DNA from 3 places in the Turicibacter sp. TJ11 genome. Region 3 is predicted to be linked to each of the others. Evidence: a T-box and tRNA genes for the amino acid it is inferred to sense, from the RefSeq annotation. Region 3 holds a T-box; the other regions hold tRNA genes.

Evidence for each region. A T-box is a leader RNA that pairs with one kind of tRNA and senses whether it is charged. The one in region 3 lies ahead of tyrS (tyrosine--tRNA ligase), so its partner is inferred to be a tRNA-Tyr.
Region 1: it encodes a tRNA-Tyr, which carries the amino acid that the T-box ahead of tyrS (tyrosine--tRNA ligase) is inferred to sense. The anticodon was not compared.
Region 2: it encodes a tRNA-Tyr, which carries the amino acid that the T-box ahead of tyrS (tyrosine--tRNA ligase) is inferred to sense. The anticodon was not compared.

The regions. Positions count from the first base shown of each region.
Region 1 covers NZ_CP069349.1:1,816,261-1,822,504, reverse strand. Annotated here, with positions in the region: rRNA gene JRC48_RS08755 (23S ribosomal RNA) at 1-2,380, shown strand, start outside; rRNA gene rrf (5S ribosomal RNA) at 2,432-2,540, shown strand; tRNA gene JRC48_RS08745 (tRNA-Asn) at 2,550-2,626, shown strand; tRNA gene JRC48_RS08740 (tRNA-Glu) at 2,642-2,718, shown strand; tRNA gene JRC48_RS08735 (tRNA-Val) at 2,725-2,800, shown strand; tRNA gene JRC48_RS08730 (tRNA-Thr) at 2,814-2,889, shown strand; tRNA gene JRC48_RS08725 (tRNA-Tyr) at 2,893-2,977, shown strand; tRNA gene JRC48_RS08720 (tRNA-Gln) at 2,987-3,061, shown strand; tRNA gene JRC48_RS08715 (tRNA-Lys) at 3,067-3,142, shown strand; tRNA gene JRC48_RS08710 (tRNA-Leu) at 3,184-3,272, shown strand; tRNA gene JRC48_RS08705 (tRNA-Arg) at 3,282-3,358, shown strand; tRNA gene JRC48_RS08700 (tRNA-Pro) at 3,364-3,440, shown strand; tRNA gene JRC48_RS08695 (tRNA-Ala) at 3,456-3,531, shown strand; tRNA gene JRC48_RS08690 (tRNA-Met) at 3,560-3,636, shown strand; tRNA gene JRC48_RS08685 (tRNA-Ile) at 3,649-3,725, shown strand; tRNA gene JRC48_RS08680 (tRNA-Ser) at 3,744-3,836, shown strand; tRNA gene JRC48_RS08675 (tRNA-Met) at 3,854-3,929, shown strand; tRNA gene JRC48_RS08670 (tRNA-Asp) at 3,934-4,009, shown strand; tRNA gene JRC48_RS08665 (tRNA-Phe) at 4,018-4,093, shown strand; tRNA gene JRC48_RS08660 (tRNA-Val) at 4,100-4,175, shown strand; tRNA gene JRC48_RS08655 (tRNA-Lys) at 4,181-4,256, shown strand; tRNA gene JRC48_RS08650 (tRNA-Leu) at 4,263-4,346, shown strand; gene ahpC (alkyl hydroperoxide reductase subunit C) at 4,673-5,236, shown strand; gene JRC48_RS08640 (NusG domain II-containing protein) at 5,676-6,041, shown strand; gene JRC48_RS08635 (energy-coupling factor transporter ATPase) at 6,099-6,244, shown strand, end outside.
Region 2 covers NZ_CP069349.1:1,357,390-1,363,633, forward strand. Annotated here, with positions in the region: gene JRC48_RS06320 (CoA-disulfide reductase) at 1-14, opposite strand, end outside; tRNA gene JRC48_RS06325 (tRNA-Gly) at 117-190, opposite strand; tRNA gene JRC48_RS06330 (tRNA-His) at 197-272, opposite strand; tRNA gene JRC48_RS06335 (tRNA-Trp) at 275-348, opposite strand; tRNA gene JRC48_RS06340 (tRNA-Pro) at 362-438, opposite strand; tRNA gene JRC48_RS06345 (tRNA-Asn) at 445-521, opposite strand; rRNA gene rrf (5S ribosomal RNA) at 528-636, opposite strand; tRNA gene JRC48_RS06355 (tRNA-Leu) at 646-734, opposite strand; tRNA gene JRC48_RS06360 (tRNA-Lys) at 772-847, opposite strand; tRNA gene JRC48_RS06365 (tRNA-Gln) at 853-927, opposite strand; tRNA gene JRC48_RS06370 (tRNA-Val) at 938-1,013, opposite strand; tRNA gene JRC48_RS06375 (tRNA-Phe) at 1,020-1,095, opposite strand; tRNA gene JRC48_RS06380 (tRNA-Asp) at 1,104-1,179, opposite strand; tRNA gene JRC48_RS06385 (tRNA-Met) at 1,303-1,378, opposite strand; tRNA gene JRC48_RS06390 (tRNA-Ser) at 1,396-1,488, opposite strand; tRNA gene JRC48_RS06395 (tRNA-Met) at 1,502-1,578, opposite strand; tRNA gene JRC48_RS06400 (tRNA-Thr) at 1,601-1,676, opposite strand; tRNA gene JRC48_RS06405 (tRNA-Glu) at 1,685-1,761, opposite strand; tRNA gene JRC48_RS06410 (tRNA-Asn) at 1,772-1,848, opposite strand; rRNA gene rrf (5S ribosomal RNA) at 1,855-1,963, opposite strand; tRNA gene JRC48_RS06420 (tRNA-Leu) at 1,973-2,061, opposite strand; tRNA gene JRC48_RS06425 (tRNA-Lys) at 2,099-2,174, opposite strand; tRNA gene JRC48_RS06430 (tRNA-Gln) at 2,180-2,254, opposite strand; tRNA gene JRC48_RS06435 (tRNA-Tyr) at 2,265-2,349, opposite strand; tRNA gene JRC48_RS06440 (tRNA-Thr) at 2,353-2,428, opposite strand; tRNA gene JRC48_RS06445 (tRNA-Val) at 2,442-2,517, opposite strand; tRNA gene JRC48_RS06450 (tRNA-Glu) at 2,524-2,600, opposite strand; tRNA gene JRC48_RS06455 (tRNA-Gly) at 3,306-3,379, opposite strand; tRNA gene JRC48_RS06460 (tRNA-His) at 3,386-3,461, opposite strand; tRNA gene JRC48_RS06465 (tRNA-Trp) at 3,464-3,537, opposite strand; tRNA gene JRC48_RS06470 (tRNA-Thr) at 3,552-3,627, opposite strand; tRNA gene JRC48_RS06475 (tRNA-Glu) at 3,636-3,712, opposite strand; tRNA gene JRC48_RS06480 (tRNA-Arg) at 3,725-3,801, opposite strand; tRNA gene JRC48_RS06485 (tRNA-Leu) at 3,811-3,899, opposite strand; tRNA gene JRC48_RS06490 (tRNA-Lys) at 3,937-4,012, opposite strand; tRNA gene JRC48_RS06495 (tRNA-Asp) at 4,022-4,097, opposite strand; tRNA gene JRC48_RS06500 (tRNA-Phe) at 4,113-4,188, opposite strand; tRNA gene JRC48_RS06505 (tRNA-Asp) at 4,197-4,272, opposite strand; tRNA gene JRC48_RS06510 (tRNA-Met) at 4,396-4,471, opposite strand; tRNA gene JRC48_RS06515 (tRNA-Ser) at 4,489-4,581, opposite strand; tRNA gene JRC48_RS06520 (tRNA-Met) at 4,595-4,671, opposite strand; tRNA gene JRC48_RS06525 (tRNA-Ala) at 4,697-4,772, opposite strand; tRNA gene JRC48_RS06530 (tRNA-Pro) at 4,791-4,867, opposite strand; tRNA gene JRC48_RS06535 (tRNA-Arg) at 4,874-4,950, opposite strand; tRNA gene JRC48_RS06540 (tRNA-Leu) at 4,960-5,048, opposite strand; tRNA gene JRC48_RS06545 (tRNA-Lys) at 5,085-5,160, opposite strand; tRNA gene JRC48_RS06550 (tRNA-Gln) at 5,166-5,240, opposite strand; tRNA gene JRC48_RS06555 (tRNA-Tyr) at 5,249-5,333, opposite strand; tRNA gene JRC48_RS06560 (tRNA-Thr) at 5,337-5,412, opposite strand; tRNA gene JRC48_RS06565 (tRNA-Val) at 5,450-5,525, opposite strand; tRNA gene JRC48_RS06570 (tRNA-Glu) at 5,532-5,608, opposite strand; tRNA gene JRC48_RS06575 (tRNA-Gly) at 6,135-6,208, opposite strand; tRNA gene JRC48_RS06580 (tRNA-His) at 6,215-6,244, opposite strand, start outside.
Region 3 covers NZ_CP069349.1:219,447-225,690, forward strand. Annotated here, with positions in the region: gene pheT (phenylalanine--tRNA ligase subunit beta) at 1-1,559, shown strand, start outside; gene JRC48_RS01025 (chorismate mutase) at 1,653-1,937, shown strand; gene JRC48_RS01030 (substrate-binding domain-containing protein) at 2,373-3,362, shown strand; T-box leader at 3,407-3,607, shown strand; gene tyrS (tyrosine--tRNA ligase) at 3,798-5,063, shown strand; gene JRC48_RS01040 (YeiH family protein) at 5,191-6,222, opposite strand.

The sequences.
Region 1 (6,244 bases), 1.1 Mb from region 3:
AAGAACCCCGGAAGGGGAGTGAAAGAGAACCTGAAACCGTGTGCCTACAACTAGTCAGAGCCCGTTCATGGGTGATGGCGTGCCTTTTGTAGAATGAACCGGCGAGTTACGATATCGTGCGAGGTTAAGCAGAAGATGCGGAGCCGTAGCGAAAGCGAGTCTGAATAGGGCGATGAGTACGATGTTGTAGACCCGAAACCGTGTGAGCTAGCCATGAGCAGGCTGAAGGTCAGGTAACACTGACTGGAGGGCCGAACCAGGGCACGTTGAAAAGTGCTTGGATGACTTGTGGCTAGGGGTGAAATTCCAATCGAACACGGATATAGCTGGTTCTCTCCGAAATAGCTTTAGGGCTAGCCTCGATGTTAAGTCTACTGGAGGTAGAGCACTGAATGGGTGATGGCCCCACCTCGGGGTACTGATCTCAATCAAACTCCGAATGCCAGATAGATATCATCGGGAGTCAGACTGTGGGTGATAAGGTCCATGGTCAAAAGGGAAAGAGCCCAGACCGCCAGCTAAGGCCCCCAAGTGTCCGTTAAGTGGAAAAGGATGTGGAGATGCACAGACAACTAGGAGGTTGGCTTAGAAGCAGCCATCCTTTAAAGAGTGCGTAATAGCTCACTAGTCGAGTGACTCTGCGCCGAAAATGTACCGGGGCTAAACGGACCGCCGAAGCTGCGGATTGACTTTAGAGTCAGTGGTAGGAGAGCGTTCTAACAGCGGAGAAGCAGTACCGGAAGGAGCTGTGGAGCGGTTAGAAGTGAGAATGCCGGTGTGAGTAGCGAAAGATAGGTGAGAATCCTATCCATCGAAAGCCTAAGGTTTCCAGGGGAAGGCTCGTCCGCCCTGGGTAAGTCGGGACCTAAGGTGAGGCCGAAAGGCGTAGCCGATGGACAACAGGTTGATATTCCTGTACCACTTATTAAACTGATGGAGTGACGGAGAAGGCTAAGTTGAGCGTGTGAATGGATTCACGTGTAAGCAGTGAGGTGGTCATGTAGGCAAATCCGCATGGCATAACATTGAGCTGTGATGCCGAAGCCAATAGGCGAAGTCAACTGACGTCACGCTTCCAAGAAAAGCTTCTAGGGTTAATTTAGTAAGTGCCCGTACCGATAACCGACACAGGTAGGCGAGGAGAGAATCCTAAGATGAGCGAGAGAACTCTTGTTAAGGAACTCGGCAAAATGACCCCGTAACTTCGGGAGAAGGGGTGCTTGTGAAAGCAAGCCGCAGTGAATAGGCCCAGGCGACTGTTTATCAAAAACACAGGTCTCTGCTAAACCGCAAGGTGATGTATAGGGGCTGACGCCTGCCCGGTGCTGGAAGGTTAAGAGGAGAGGTTAGCGCAAGCGAAGCTTTGAATTGAAGCCCCAGTAAACGGCGGCCGTAACTATAACGGTCCTAAGGTAGCGAAATTCCTTGTCGGGTAAGTTCCGACCCGCACGAAAGGCGTAACGATCTGGGCGCTGTCTCAACAAGAGACTCGGTGAAATCATAGTACCTGTGAAGATGCAGGTTACCCGCGACAGGACGGAAAGACCCCGTGGAGCTTTACTGTAGCTTGATATTGAGCACTGGTGGCACATGTACAGGATAGGTAGGAGACGAAGAAACCAGGACGCCAGTCTTGGTGGAGTCGCTGTTGGGATACTACCCTTGTGTTACTGGGGTTCTAACCCGTGGCCCTCATCGGGTCAGGGAACAGTGTCAGGTGGGCAGTTTGACTGGGGCGGTCGCCTCCCAAAGAGTAACGGAGGCGCCCAAAGGTTCCCTCAGAATGGTTGGAAATCATTCGAAGAGTGTAAAGGCAGAAGGGAGCTTGACTGCGAGACCTACAAGTCGAGCAGGGACGAAAGTCGGGCTTAGTGATCCGGCGGTACCGAATGGAAGGGCCGTCGCTCAACGGATAAAAGCTACCCCGGGGATAACAGGCTGATCTCCCCCAAGAGTTCACATCGACGGGGAGGTTTGGCACCTCGATGTCGGCTCATCGCATCCTGGGGCTGTAGTCGGTCCCAAGGGTTGGGCTGTTCGCCCATTAAAGCGGTACGCGAGCTGGGTTCAGAACGTCGTGAGACAGTTCGGTCCCTATCCGTCGTGGGCGTAGGAAATTTGAGAGGAGCTGTCCTTAGTACGAGAGGACCGGGATGGACACACCGCTGGTGTACCAGTTGTTCTGCCAGGAGCATCGCTGGGTAGCTACGTGTGGACGGGATAAACGCTGAAAGCATCTAAGCGTGAAGCCCCCCTCAAGATGAGATTTCCCATTCGAAAGAAGTAAGATCCCTTGAAGACGACGAGGTGGATAGGTCAGGAGTGGAAGTGTGGTGACACATGGAGCGGACTGATACTAATCGATCGAGGACTTAACCAACGAAACTGAAGAAGATATCTAGTTTTGGAAGATTAACGAATCTTTCAGAGGTCTAGTGATGATGGCAAGGAGGGCACACCTGTTCCCATACCGAACACAGCAGTTAAGCTCCTTAGCGCCGAGGGTAGTACGCAAGTGCGAGAGTAGGACGTCGCTGGGCCGAATAAATGCCTCAATAGCTCAGTTGGTTAGAGCACTTGACTGTTAATCAAGGGGTCCTAGGTTCGAGTCCTAGTTGGGGCGCCATTAAATAAACTTAATGGCCCGTTGGTGAAGCGGTTTAACACACATGCCTTTCACGCATGCATACACGGGTTCGAATCCCGTACGGGTCACCATTAAGTGGAGGATTAGCTCAGCTGGGAGAGCATCTGCCTTACAAGCAGAGGGTCGGCGGTTCGAGCCCGTCATCCTCCACCATAATTAAATAACAGCCGGAATAGCTCAATTGGTAGAGCAACTGACTTGTAATCAGTAGGTTGCGGGTTCAAGTCCTGCTTCCGGCACCAGTTGGTGGGGTAGCGAAGTGGCTAAACGCGGCGGACTGTAAATCCGCTCTCTCCGAGTTCGGCGGTTCGAATCCGTCCCCCACCACCACTTAAATGATGGGCTATAGCCAAGCGGTAAGGCAACGGACTTTGACTCCGTCATGCGCTGGTTCGAATCCAGCTAGCCCAGCCAATGATGTCCTGCTAGCTCAGTTGGTAGAGCATCTGACTTTTAATCAGAGGGTCAGAGGTTCGAGTCCTCTGCAGGACACCATTTTTATGAAAAGATAAGGTGCGTGCCTTGAAATAAAAAATGCCTGGGTGGCGGAACTGGTAGACGCACAGGACTTAAAATCCTGCGGGTGGTGACACCCGTGCCGGTTCGATTCCGGCCCTAGGCACCAACTTAAAAAGCGCCCATAGCTCAATTGGATAGAGCGTTTGACTACGGATCAAAAGGTTAGGGGTTCGACTCCTCTTGGGCGCGCCATAAAACGGGAAGTGGCTCAGCTTGGTAGAGCACCTGGTTTGGGACCAGGGGGTCGCAGGTTCGAATCCTGTCTTCCCGACCATTAAAATAATATCATGGGGACTTAGCTCAGCTGGGAGAGCGCCTGCCTTGCACGCAGGAGGTCAGGGGTTCGATCCCCCTAGTCTCCACCAATTAAATTGAATAAAAGCAAACAAATCAGGCGGAGTAGCTCAACTGGCTAGAGCGTACGGTTCATACCCGTGAGGTTGGGGGTTCGAGTCCCTCCTCCGCTACCATGAGAAAGACCCGGACCCTTAGCTCAGTTGGTTAGAGCTATCGGCTCATAACCGATCGGTCGTAGGTTCGAGTCCTACAGGGTCCACCAGTTTGCTAAAAGATATACGGAGGAATACCCAAGTCCGGCTGAAGGGATCGGTCTTGAAAACCGACAGGGCGTGAAAGCGTCGCGGGGGTTCGAATCCCTCTTCCTCCGCCATATATATCAAAAAACATCGCGGGGTGGAGCAGTTGGTAGCTCGTCGGGCTCATAACCCGAAGGTCGCAGGTTCAAGTCCTGTCCCCGCAACCAAAAAGGTCCAGTGGTGTAGCGGTTAACATGCCTGCCTGTCACGCAGGAGATCGCGGGTTCGATTCCCGTCTGGACCGCCATTTAAGAAGGCTTGGTAGCTCAGTCGGTAGAGCAAAGGACTGAAAATCCTTGTGTCGGCGGTTCGATTCCGTCCCAAGCCACCATCAAGTGGAGGATTAGCTCAGCTGGGAGAGCATCTGCCTTACAAGCAGAGGGTCGGCGGTTCGAGCCCGTCATCCTCCACCATAAAAGTCCTGCTAGCTCAGTTGGTAGAGCATCTGACTTTTAATCAGAGGGTCAGAGGTTCGAGTCCTCTGCAGGACACCATTTTATGCGGGTGTGGCGGAATTGGCAGACGCGCTAGATTTAGGCTCTAGTACCTTTGGTGTGCAGGTTCAACTCCTGTCACCCGCACCATTTATTTAAATAAACTTAGGTAAGATTTTTATAAGTTTTATCTTTTTTTATTTTCAGAAAAAAATATACCATTGCATATTAAAGAAACCAGTTATATTTAAATAACTGGTTTTTTTATATTATTTTAGTAGATTAATAAGATCTATTTGACACACAATCTAAGACATCAATCGTTTTTCTTGTGTTTACGAGATAATGATTGATGTCTTTTTTATTTAGGATATAAACTAAGTGAATTATTAGAAGTTTATCTGTTGACTTTATATTGAAAGAAATATATAATAACAATATCGATAATGATTACTATATATGAGGAGGAAATAATTATGTCATTAATCAATACTGAAGTTAAAGAGTTTGCTGTTCAAGCATATCATAATGGAGATTTCAAAGAGGTTACTTTAGAATCAGTCAAAGGAAAATGGTCTGTATTCTTTTTCTATCCAGCAGACTTTACATTTGTTTGTCCAACTGAATTAGGAGATTTAGCTGATAACTATGCTAAATTCCAAGAAATTGGGTGTGAGTTATATTCTGTATCTACAGATACTCACTTCGTTCACAAAGCATGGGCAGATGCTTCTGAAACAATCGCAAAAATTCAATATCCAATGTTAGCTGATCCAACTGGTAAGTTAACTCGTGATTTTGAAGTGATGATTGAAGAAGAAGGTTTAGCATTACGCGGAACATTCATTGTAAATCCAGAAGGAAAAATTAAAGCATATGAAATCCATGATAATGGAATTGGACGTAATGCTGAAGAGTTATTACGTAAGGTACAAGCTGCACAATTCGTTGCTGAGCATGGAGATCAAGTATGCCCAGCTAAGTGGCAACCAGGTGCTGAAACATTAACACCAAGCTTAGACTTAGTAGGTAAATTATAAGATAACTGATAAAAAAGAGAAGGTATTCTTCTCTTTTTTTATTTGCTTTTTAATAATAAATAATTGTGTTAACTGATGCTAATTAACTAATAACCTATCATATACAGATATGGAATTCAGTTTTTCTGTAAATTCTCAAGTTAGAAGATGTAGGATAATACTAAGATTTTAGAAGTAAATAATAGGATGTATTTATTTAATTAGACAATTTACATACAATAATAAAGTTATCATCATAGTGCTTAATAAATTTTATAGTTAGTATGGTATCTATTACTTGTGATACTCTTATTTTAATAGGAAATTATTTCTTATCAGTCAATGTATATATTTTTCCAAAATTATGTGTACTTCAATTGGATTTTCATGACAAGTAATTAAAAATCTTGTTATAATGTTAAGGTATAAAAAGTAAAGTTGACGTTGGAGGAATTTGTATATGAAACGTTTTGATATGTATGTTATCATAGCTGTAGTTGTCATCACTGGTCTTTTATTTACAACCTTCGCTTTACAGTCAAAAGATCATCCTGAAGTTGTTATTTCTTTAAAGGGAGAAGAATATGCTCGTGTTCCATTAGATGGGAAGGAACATGTGTATGAAGTTGCGACTGAACTAGGTTATAATAAGATTATTGTTGATCATAGTGGGGTTCGTATTGAGGAAGCGGACTGTCCAGATCATGACTGTATCGCCATTGGGACATTAAATCGTGTGGGGCAAAGTGTTATTTGTGCTCCTCATTATTTAGTGATTGAAATTGTAGGTAGTAATCAAGCGGAATTAGACGGCATGGCTATTTAATTGATTGATTAAGTTTATTTCATAAAAAAGTTAAATTGAAGAGGGTGGTGGAGACTTATGTCAGAGATGATTCGATTAGAAAATGTTACATTTGGTTATGAAGAAAATCAATCTGTCTTAAAAGACTATAGTTTATCGATTAAATCAGGCGAGTTTGTGACTATTTTAGGGCATAATGGTTCTGGGAAGTCAACGTTATCTAA
Region 2 (6,244 bases), 1.1 Mb from region 3:
ATAATAACCTTCATAGTTTTCCTCCTTAGATAATAACAAACGCATTATGGGTCTCATTATATTCATATGAATTTTTACCAAAAAAAAACACCCCGAAGGATGTTAATAGATCATATTGGAGCGGGTGAAGAGAATCGAACTCTCACAGTCAGCTTGGAAGGCTGAAGTTCTACCATTAAACTACACCCGCATTTTATGGGGCGACTGATGGGAATCGAACCCACGAATGTCGGAGCCACAATCCGATGCGTTAACCACTTCGCCACAATCGCCATGGCAGGGGTGGCAGGAATCGAACCCACACTAACGGTTTTGGAGACCGCTGTTCTACCGTTAAACTACACCCCTATTATTTAATTAATGGTCGGGAAGACAGGATTCGAACCTGCGACCCCCTGGTCCCAAACCAGGTGCTCTACCAAGCTGAGCCACTTCCCGATATAATGGCGCCCCAACTAGGACTCGAACCTAGGACCCCTTGATTAACAGTCAAGTGCTCTAACCAACTGAGCTATTGAGGCATTTTCGCCTAGCGACGTCCTACTCTTGCACTTACGTACTACCCTCGGCGCTAAGGAGCTTAACTTCTGTGTTCGGTATGGGAACAGGTGTGACCTCCTTGCCATCATCACTAGACTATTTAATTGGTGCCTAGGGCCGGAATCGAACCGGCACGGGTGTCACCACCCGCAGGATTTTAAGTCCTGTGCGTCTACCAGTTCCGCCACCCAGGCATTCTTTATTTCAAGGCACGCGCCTTCTTTTTAAAAATGGTGTCCTGCAGAGGACTCGAACCTCTGACCCTCTGATTAAAAGTCAGATGCTCTACCAACTGAGCTAGCAGGACATCATTGGCTGGGCTAGCTGGATTCGAACCAGCGCATGACGGAGTCAAAGTCCGTTGCCTTACCGCTTGGCTATAGCCCATGATTTTATATGGTGGAGGATGACGGGCTCGAACCGCCGACCCTCTGCTTGTAAGGCAGATGCTCTCCCAGCTGAGCTAATCCTCCACTTGATGGTGGCTTGGGACGGAATCGAACCGCCGACACAAGGATTTTCAGTCCTTTGCTCTACCGACTGAGCTACCAAGCCTTCTTAAATGGCGGTCCAGACGGGAATCGAACCCGCGATCTCCTGCGTGACAGGCAGGCATGTTAACCGCTACACCACTGGACCTTTTTTTGTCTAGTAACACTCGCATAAGACTTGTAAAATTCAATCATTTGTCATAACTAATCGTTATTTCCTCATGCTTTCATTTTCTACGTCTTATGAACGCTCGTTTTTACTTTTCTTTATTGGTTGCGGGGACAGGACTTGAACCTGCGACCTTCGGGTTATGAGCCCGACGAGCTACCAACTGCTCCACCCCGCGATGTTTTTTGATAATTATGGCGGAGGAAGAGGGATTCGAACCCCCGCGACGCTTTCACGCCCTGTCGGTTTTCAAGACCGATCCCTTCAGCCGGACTTGGGTATTCCTCCACATTTTTATCATTGGTAGCGGAGGAGGGACTCGAACCCCCAACCTCACGGGTATGAACCGTACGCTCTAGCCAGTTGAGCTACTCCGCCTAATTTTAATTTTATTAAGTTCTGGTGCCGGAAGCAGGACTTGAACCCGCAACCTACTGATTACAAGTCAGTTGCTCTACCAATTGAGCTATTCCGGCACTTTGAATGGTGACCCGTACGGGATTCGAACCCGTGTATGCATGCGTGAAAGGCATGTGTGTTAAACCGCTTCACCAACGGGCCATTTTTAAAATGGCGCCCCAACTAGGACTCGAACCTAGGACCCCTTGATTAACAGTCAAGTGCTCTAACCAACTGAGCTATTGAGGCATTTTCGCCTAGCGACGTCCTACTCTCGCACTTACGTACTACCCTCGGCGCTAAGGAGCTTAACTTCTGTGTTCGGTATGGGAACAGGTGTGACCTCCTTGCCATCATCACTAGACTATTTAATTGGTGCCTAGGGCCGGAATCGAACCGGCACGGGTGTCACCACCCGCAGGATTTTAAGTCCTGTGCGTCTACCAGTTCCGCCACCCAGGCATTTTTTATTTCAAGGCACTCGCCTTCTTTTTAAAAATGGTGTCCTGCAGAGGACTCGAACCTCTGACCCTCTGATTAAAAGTCAGATGCTCTACCAACTGAGCTAGCAGGACATCATTGGCTGGGCTAGCTGGATTCGAACCAGCGCATGACGGAGTCAAAGTCCGTTACCTTACCGCTTGGCTATAGCCCATGATTTTATATGGTGGTGGGGGACGGATTCGAACCGCCGAACTCGGAGAGAGCGGATTTACAGTCCGCCGCGTTTAGCCACTTCGCTACCCCACCAGCTGGTGCCGGAAGCAGGACTTGAACCCGCAACCTACTGATTACAAGTCAGTTGCTCTACCAATTGAGCTATTCCGGCTATTATTTATTTATGGTGGAGGATGACGGGCTCGAACCGCCGACCCTCTGCTTGTAAGGCAGATGCTCTCCCAGCTGAGCTAATCCTCCACTTTATGGTGACCCGTACGGGATTCGAACCCGTGTATGCATGCGTGAAAGGCATGTGTGTTAAACCGCTTCACCAACGGGCCTGTTCCGTTCGCTACTTCTTTAGTTTACCAAGTTTGTCGTTTTTTGTCAAACATTTTTTTAAAAAACTTTTTTTTAAATCGTTTTTTATCTTCCAAATTTGACACTCAATTAGTTTATCATTTTCACTTTTTTGTGTCAACATCTTTTTTAAAAAATATTATTACTATCATACACGATCCTGATTCATAAGAGACAATGCATTAATATTTAAAATAATTTTTCCTTGAAGTACTCATGCATAATTAAACATTCAATGACTTATTAGAAGGGATTCATACTTTCACTAAAATATAAAACTACAGATCCTGTTATTAGCGTAAAAGATTTAAACCTATTCTCTCTTAATGTGTCAGTTATATTTCTACTAAGAATCCTCTTTTACACTGTATAAAAGGTAAATCTCTTATGTCTTTAGAATTCATAGAATAATGAAGTTGAAACCTTATTACCATCTATGGACATGATTTCCTTTTCCAAATAAAATACCCAATAATTACAGAATTATTACCAATCAAATTTCTATAATTTTAGTTAACTATTCGTATTCCTAACTATTTATTTACTCAATTAGTTATCATTCACCATTTAATATAAGCTACTAATCCAATAATTATTCAACCAGCAGTAATATATTTTGATTAACTAGTTACTTTCATTCCTAAATTCATAAAAAAAACATCCCAAAGGATGTTAATCGTTCATATTGGAGCGGGTGAAGAGAATCGAACTCTCACAGTCAGCTTGGAAGGCTGAAGTTCTACCATTAAACTACACCCGCATTTTATGGGGCGACTGATGGGAATCGAACCCACGAATGTCGGAGCCACAATCCGATGCGTTAACCACTTCGCCACAATCGCCATGGCAGGGGTGGCAGGAATCGAACCCACACTAACGGTTTTGGAGACCGCTGTTCTACCGTTAAACTACACCCCTATTATTTAATTTAATGGTGCCGGAAGCAGGACTTGAACCCGCAACCTACTGATTACAAGTCAGTTGCTCTACCAATTGAGCTATTCCGGCACGTTGAATGGTGACCCGTACGGGATTCGAACCCGTGTATGCATGCGTGAAAGGCATGTGTGTTAAACCGCTTCACCAACGGGCCATTATTTTTTAATGGCGCGCCCAAGAGGAGTCGAACCCCTAACCTTTTGATCCGTAGTCAAACGCTCTATCCAATTGAGCTATGGGCGCTTTTTAAGTTGGTGCCTAGGGCCGGAATCGAACCGGCACGGGTGTCACCACCCGCAGGATTTTAAGTCCTGTGCGTCTACCAGTTCCGCCACCCAGGCATTCTTTATTTCAAGGCACGCGCCTTCTTTTCTAAAATGGTGTCCTGCAGAGGACTCGAACCTCTGACCCTCTGATTAAAAGTCAGATGCTCTACCAACTGAGCTAGCAGGACTTTTATAAATGGCGGTCCAGACGGGAATCGAACCCGCGATCTCCTGCGTGACAGGCAGGCATGTTAACCGCTACACCACTGGACCTTTTTTGTTTTTTCGTGGTGGCTTGGGACGGAATCGAACCGCCGACACAAGGATTTTCAGTCCTTTGCTCTACCGACTGAGCTACCAAGCCTTCTTAAATGGCGGTCCAGACGGGAATCGAACCCGCGATCTCCTGCGTGACAGGCAGGCATGTTAACCGCTACACCACTGGACCTTTTTTTGTCTAGTAACACTCGCATAAGACTTGTAAAATTCAATCATTTGTCATAACTAATCGTTATTTCCTCATGCTTTCATTTTCTACGTCTTATGAACGCTCGTTTTTACTTTTCTTTATTGGTTGCGGGGACAGGACTTGAACCTGCGACCTTCGGGTTATGAGCCCGACGAGCTACCAACTGCTCCACCCCGCGATGTTTTTTGATAATTATGGCGGAGGAAGAGGGATTCGAACCCCCGCGACGCTTTCACGCCCTGTCGGTTTTCAAGACCGATCCCTTCAGCCGGACTTGGGTATTCCTCCACATTTTTATCATTGGTAGCGGAGGAGGGACTCGAACCCCCAACCTCACGGGTATGAACCGTACGCTCTAGCCAGTTGAGCTACTCCGCCTGATTTATTAAATTCTTATTTAATTTGGTGGAGACTAGGGGGATCGAACCCCTGACCTCCTGCGTGCAAGGCAGGCGCTCTCCCAGCTGAGCTAAGTCCCCTTGGGTATTTTTTTTTAATGGTCGGGAAGACAGGATTCGAACCTGCGACCCCCTGGTCCCAAACCAGGTGCTCTACCAAGCTGAGCCACTTCCCGATATAATGGCGCGCCCAAGAGGAGTCGAACCCCTAACCTTTTGATCCGTAGTCAAACGCTCTATCCAATTGAGCTATGGGCGCTTTTTAAGTTGGTGCCTAGGGCCGGAATCGAACCGGCACGGGTGTCACCACCCGCAGGATTTTAAGTCCTGTGCGTCTACCAGTTCCGCCACCCAGGCATTTCTATTTCAAGGCACGCGCCTTATTTTCTAAAATGGTGTCCTGCAGAGGACTCGAACCTCTGACCCTCTGATTAAAAGTCAGATGCTCTACCAACTGAGCTAGCAGGACATCATTGGTTGGGCTAGCTGGATTCGAACCAGCGCATGACGGAGTCAAAGTCCGTTGCCTTACCGCTTGGCTATAGCCCATGATTAAGTGGTGGTGGGGGACGGATTCGAACCGCCGAACTCGGAGAGAGCGGATTTACAGTCCGCCGCGTTTAGCCACTTCGCTACCCCACCAGCTGGTGCCGGAAGCAGGACTTGAACCCGCAACCTACTGATTACAAGTCAGTTGCTCTACCAATTGAGCTATTCCGGCTGTTATTTATTTATTTATTTATTTATTTATTTATTTATGGTGGAGGATGACGGGCTCGAACCGCCGACCCTCTGCTTGTAAGGCAGATGCTCTCCCAGCTGAGCTAATCCTCCACTTAATGGTGACCCGTACGGGATTCGAACCCGTGTATGCATGCGTGAAAGGCATGTGTGTTAAACCGCTTCACCAACGGGCCTGTTGCGTTTTGCGACTTTTTTATTTTAGCATCTTTGTCGATTTTCGTCAAATATTTTTTTATTTTTTTCAAAAACAATTGATAGTTTTAAATCTTTTTGAGTATTTTCTTCAACGCTTTTTATCTTATCATCTGTGTCGATTTTTGTCAAACGTTTTTTTCAACCAATATAGATGAATTATATTTTAGAGCACCTTTTATTTTAAAGACGCCCAAAAGTAAGTGATACCATAATCATTCCTTGTCATAACAATCGTTATTCTATCTTCTTTACAGAAAAGAAACTATTTTCGTCTATCAATCAGTTAGGTTTAATCTTCTTACGCTTATCTTTTCATTTAATCATGGCGTGCAATCAATCAACAATAAAGATTAACCTATAAGGTTATATAAACTTGATCATGAACAAATAAATTAAATGAATTTAATTGTTATTTAACTAACCGGTAATATATTTTGATTAACTAGTTACTTTCATTCCTTAATTCATAAAAAAAACATCCCAAAGGATGTTAGTCATTCATATTGGAGCGGGTGAAGAGAATCGAACTCTCACAGTCAGCTTGGAAGGCTGAAGTTCTACCATTAAACTACACCCGCATTTTATGGGGCGACTGATGGGAATCGAACCCACGA
Region 3 (6,244 bases):
GTGAAGCAGTGGCTGGTGAAACAATTAAAACATTAGATGGTCAAAATCGCGAGTTAGCTGAAGGAGACATCATCGTAACAGACGGTGAGAAGCCAATTGCAATCGCAGGTGTCATGGGAGGAGAAGCAACAGAGGTTACGGATCAAACAGTAAACGTCTTATTAGAATCAGCGTTATTTGATCGTTTATCTGTTCGTAAAGCATCGACTCGTTTAGGATTACGCTCTGAATCATCAGCACGTTTTGAAAAAGGAATCGATCCAAATCGTACAGCATTAGCTCTTGATCGTGCTGCTCAGTTATTGACTGAATTAGCTAATGGGCAAGTTTGTGAAGGAGTCGTTTCATTCGACGAGTTAACAGTTGAACCAGTTAGCATTTCTATTACAGCTGAAAAAATTAATTCAGTTTTAGGAACAGCTATGAGTAATGAAGAAGTAGCAAATGTTTGGACTCGTTTAAACTTTACATATGATTTAACGGACGATGTGTTTACGGTACATGTGCCATCTCGTCGATTAGATATTACAATTGTTGAAGATTTAATTGAGGAAGCGGGACGTATTTACGGTTATGATAATATTCCAACGACTCTACCTTCAACAGATATTAAAGGTGGATATAAACCAATCCAATTAATGCGTAATAAAGCACACCAAACTTTAATGGCTTGTGGTTTAACACAAGTGATTACGTATTCATTAACAAGCGCTGAAAAAGCACAGCAATTTTTATCAATTCCAGCTAATAAAAAAGAATTAGTCAAATTAGCGATGCCTATGAGTGAAGATCGTTCAAATTTACGTCAATCAACGATTCCTCAATTATTAGAAGTGGTTCGTTATAATAACGCACGCACAATTGAGAATGTTGCTATTTATGAAATTGGAAAAGTTTATGGTCAAGTTGATGGAACATATACAGAAGAAACAAAAATTTCAGGTGCAGTGACAGGAAAAATGATCACTAATAAATGGCAAGCAAAAGTTGAAAAAGTAGACTTCTATGTCGCAAAAGGTTATGTTGATGCTGTTTTAACTGAGATGGGTCATTTAAATGTCACTTATCGTCCAGTTATCGCTGATGAATACAAAGAGTTCCATCCAGGACGTACGGCCATGATTTATGTGAATGATGTTTTAGTCGGAGTAGTCGGACAAGTACATCCAGAATTACAACGTGAATTAGACTTACATGAAACATACGTATTTGAATTATCATTAGATGTCTTATTCGGACTAGAAAGTTCAAAACCGGCTTATGAAATAGTACCAAAACATCCAGGAATGACACGTGACATTGCGTTAGTCGTTGATCGTGAAGTGTTAGCAGATCAATTAGTTCAAACGATTAAAAACGCTGCAAATCACTTATTACAAACAGTTGAAGTCTTCGATATCTACGAAGGTAAAGGTGTCGAAGAAGGTAAGAAATCTGTGGCGATTTCACTTTATTACTTAGATCGCGAAAAAACATTAACAGATGAAGATTTACAACCAACACATCAAAAAGTATTAAATGCTTTAACAGAAGAGCACAACGCTGTTTTACGCGGATAATTGAAAGGGGAGCAAGTATTAAAGCTTGTTCCCTTTTTAACAAACTGTTAGCCAATAATACGTTCAAGTAAAAAATTAAGATGAGGTGAAAACATGACAAATATGAACTTAAAACAACTAAGAGATCAAATCGATGAAATTAATGTCCAATTGCTACATTTATTAAATCAACGTACTCAATTAGTGGAGGCTGTTGGAGTTGAGAAAGATAAACAAGGATTAAAAAAATATGATCCAGTTCGTGAAGAACAAATTATAGAAAAGTTAAAGCAAATCAATGAAGGACCAATGACAGATGAAATGATGGTTCATATCTTTAAAGAGATTTTTAAGGTTAGTGTTAAATTACAAGAAGATAATAGTCAACAACAAGACTAGTAGGGCTAACATTTCAAACATTTTTGGGAATCAACTCGCGAGAGAAACTAAAAGGATTATCCATGATTATTATGTCTATCTATTTTGTTAGAGATAAGTTCAAATATTTCAAAGCGTACAGATTGAACTAAAATCCATCTAATCATCATTCACTCAGATGATAATTGACCACTTTGGAATAATTTGATGTTTTTTTGAAAAAATTATTCAAATAGAATAAACCAACCTTTTCTTGTCTATAATAGAGTTAATCATGAAAAGCAAGCGGTTTAAAAATGTAAATTTTCATGAAGTTATTGATAAATTAATTTATTTTCGATAAAATGAAGGTTGTATCGGAGATTATGTAGGTGTTAACGCTTGCAGAGTCGTACTTTGCAAGTTGAAATGATAGATAGATACAGGAAATTTTTTTTGCGTTTAGGAGTTGATTTTATGTCAAAGGTGACAATTTATGATGTCGCACGTGTAGCTGATGTATCATTAGCAACAGTGTCTCGCGTTTTAAATAATCCAGAAAAAGTAAAACCTAAAACTCGTGAGCGAGTTTTAGCAGCCATCAATGAGTTAGGATATCGTCCTAATGCAATCGCGCGTGGATTAGCTAGTCGTCGTTCAACAAACGTTGGATTAATTGTTCCAACTTGTTCACGTGCATCTGTATCAGAGATGATCGATGGGGTAGCAGATATCGCTGATAAATATCGTTATTCAGTGTTCTTAAATGTAACTCATAATGAAAATGATATTGCAACAAATGTTTGGCAAAATATGATCGCCTCTCAAGTAGATGGTGTTTTAATGATGGCTGATAAAATTAGTGAGGAAGAAATCGAGCGTTTAGCAAACGATACAGTTCCAACGGTATTATTATCAGTTAAAGATTTAGAAGGGCGTCTACCAGCTGTTTTAATTGATTACGAATTAGCGGCATATGAAGCAACTAAAAAATTAATTGAAAATGGAAACAAAGATATTGCGTTCATTACTTCAAATTCATACTATGCGATGAATGATTTAAAAGAACAAGGATATCGTCGTGCCATTGAAGAAGCTGGACTTGAGCCACGCATTTTAGGATTATACAATAAGTTTGAAAATTCTTTAGATTCATTTAAAGATTTCTTTGCTAATAATCAAGCACCAGATGCTGCATTAGCGGTTCGTGACTCAGTGGCAGTTATGTTTATGAATGCTGCAATTGAACATGGAATTAGTGTTCCAGATGAATTAGAAATTATCGGATTCCAAAATACAAAATATGCAATTATGTCACGTCCACAGTTAAGTACAATTAATATTCCAACATATGATATTGGAGCCGTTGCAATGCGCTTATTAACAAAGTTAATGAAAGAAGAGGAAGTTACGGAAACACAAATTACGTTACCTCATTCATTTGTTTGGCGTAATACAACGAAATAAGGTTGACAGCAACCTACACAATTTGTTATAATCCAAGCATCAATAATAGTGCAATGAAAAGAATTAAGTAGTGATTATAGATAGCAAAATCAGAGACTTAGTGGTTGGTGAGAACTAGGGCAGATATAATCATGAATTACACTCTTGGAGCATGTTCTTATGAACCGGTCTTTACCGTTATCAAATTAAGTGGTTAAAGCATAGATTTAACAAGTTGGGTGGTACCGCGAATTTTCGTCCCTTCATTTTATCTTTTTAGATAAAATGAAGGTTTTTTTATGGATTCGCTAGATTCTATTTATCACGAAGATGAAGAATTTATGGTGAATCAAAACTTATGTAATTTATACTTAATCATGAAATTGAATGGATAATGGGAAGTTGGTTTTTTAAATCTTAAATATTTAACGAATGAAATTAAACGAGGTGAAACTAATGAAAAATGAATTCTTAAAAGAATTAGAGTGGCGTGGGTTAATTAATGACTGCACGGATTTAGAAGCATTAGACGCTTTAATGGAAGAAGGAAAAATTACATTATACTGCGGGTTTGACCCAACGGCAGATAGCTTACATATCGGATCATTATTACCAATCTTAACATTAAAACGTTTCCAAATGGCAGGTCATAAACCATTACCATTAGTAGGTGGAGCAACAGGATTAATTGGAGATCCAACAGGTCGTTCAGCAGAGCGTCAAGAGAATAGCCATGAAACAGTTATTAAATGGTCTGAAAGTATTAAACGACAACTATCACAATTTATGGAGTTTGGTGATCAATCAAATTCAGCTGAATTAGTAAACAACTACGACTGGACATCAAATTTAAGTATGATTGAATTCTTACGTGATTTTGGTAAGTACTTCAATATTAATTACATTTTAGCAAAAGATACGGTTTGTTCACGTTTAGATCATGGAATGACGTTTACTGAATTCTCATATACGATTTTACAAGGAATGGACTTCAAACATTTATTTGAAACGAGAAACTGTGTTTTACAAATTGGTGGATCAGATCAATGGGGTAATATTACATCAGGATTAGAGTTAATTCGTAAAACAATCGGTCATGAAGCAAAGGCAGTTGGATTAACAATGCCATTAGTAACAAAGGCTGATGGAACAAAGTTCGGAAAAACGGCAGGTGGGGCTATTTGGTTAGATCGTAAGAAAACTACGCCTTATGAAATGTATCAATTCTTAATTAATACAGCTGATGAAGATGTTATTAAATTCTTAAAATATTTCACATTCTTATCAAAAGAAGAAATCGATGCTATTGAAGTTGCGTTCAAAGAAGCTCCACATGAACGATTAGCACAAAAAACATTAGCTAAAGAAGTCGTAACAATTGTTCATGGTCAAGAAGCTTACGAGCAAGCCTTAAAAATTACGCAAGCTTTATTCAGTGGAAACTTATCAGAATTAACAGCTGATGAAATTGAAGTTGGATTTAAAGATGTTCCTTCAGTTGAATTAGCAGAAGATCTTAACTTAGTAGATGCACTTATCACTGCTAAAGCAGCTAGCTCAAAACGTGAATCACGTGAATTTATCAATAATAACTCTATTTCTATTAATGGAGAAAAAGTGAACGATTTAGAATTCATGGTATCTAAAGCACAAGCAATCGGTGGTAAATTTACTGTTATTCGCCGTGGTAAGAAAAAATATTTCTTAATTAAACACGTTTAATAAAAAAAGAAGATCTAATCAGATCTTCTTTTTACTTAAATTGATAATCGGCTCACGTCACTAGTATAAAAGAGAGAACACATTAAGGAGGTTCTCTCTTTTATTTTTAAAGATTTATTTAGTTAAATTATAATAAGATAGAAATTAATACGATTGCAAAGATAATTTGAGCCACTCCAATAGATAAGCAGTAGATTCCACTTTTTAATCCAGCTTTCACTAAATCTTTAAACTTAACACTCATTCCGATTCCCGCTAAAGCAAAGATTTCAAGATAGTTACTTACTTGTTTAAATCCAGCAGAAACTTCTGTACTAATAAAGCCGATACTAAATAGGAAACACATTAAGAAAAATCCTTTAACATACCATGGAATTTTAATTTTAGCTTGTGGTTTTTCATGATGAAGTTCTGCATCATGATTTTCTTCATCTTTTTTAAGCTTAGCAAATGCTAAAATAACAAATACTAAGAAAATGATTCGTACAATTTTAAAAATTGTGGCGTATTGTAACACATCATGATTTACCATAGAGGCACTTCCTACGACTTGCCCCACTGATTGAAGCGTTCCACCGATTAAAGCTGATGATTGAATGGTTTCATCTTGATAAAGTAAATTTGTTAAGAATGGTAAAACCATCATTAAAACTGTTCCTGTTAAGTTAACTAATGTAATCGTAATGGATTTATCGACTTCATTAGCTTTAATGACTGGAGCAGTTGCTCCGATGGCAGAAGAACCACAAACAGCATTTCCTGAAGCCATTAATAGACGGAAGTCTTCTGTGAATCCTAATTTTTTACCGACAATTAAACAAAAAACAATCGTTAAAAACATCTGTAAAACAATGAAGCTAACACCGCCAACTCCTAATTCTAAAATAACTTGATAACTTAATGTCCCCCCTAATAAAACGATCGAATAAGACAGTAAGTTTGATTCAGAGAAGCGAATTCCTTTATAAAGTTTTGGATTAGTTAAAAGTGTATTTCCTAATAATAGCCCAAGTAAGATAGCAATGGTTGCCCCACCAAGTGTTGGAACAAATGTTCCAAGATATTTAGAAATCAACCCGATCAGGACACAAACAACTAGACCAGGAAAGATATCTTTAAAATTAATAAGTTTTTGTTGTATAAAATTTCGTGTTTTCATTCGAGTACTCCTTCTTCTTCAG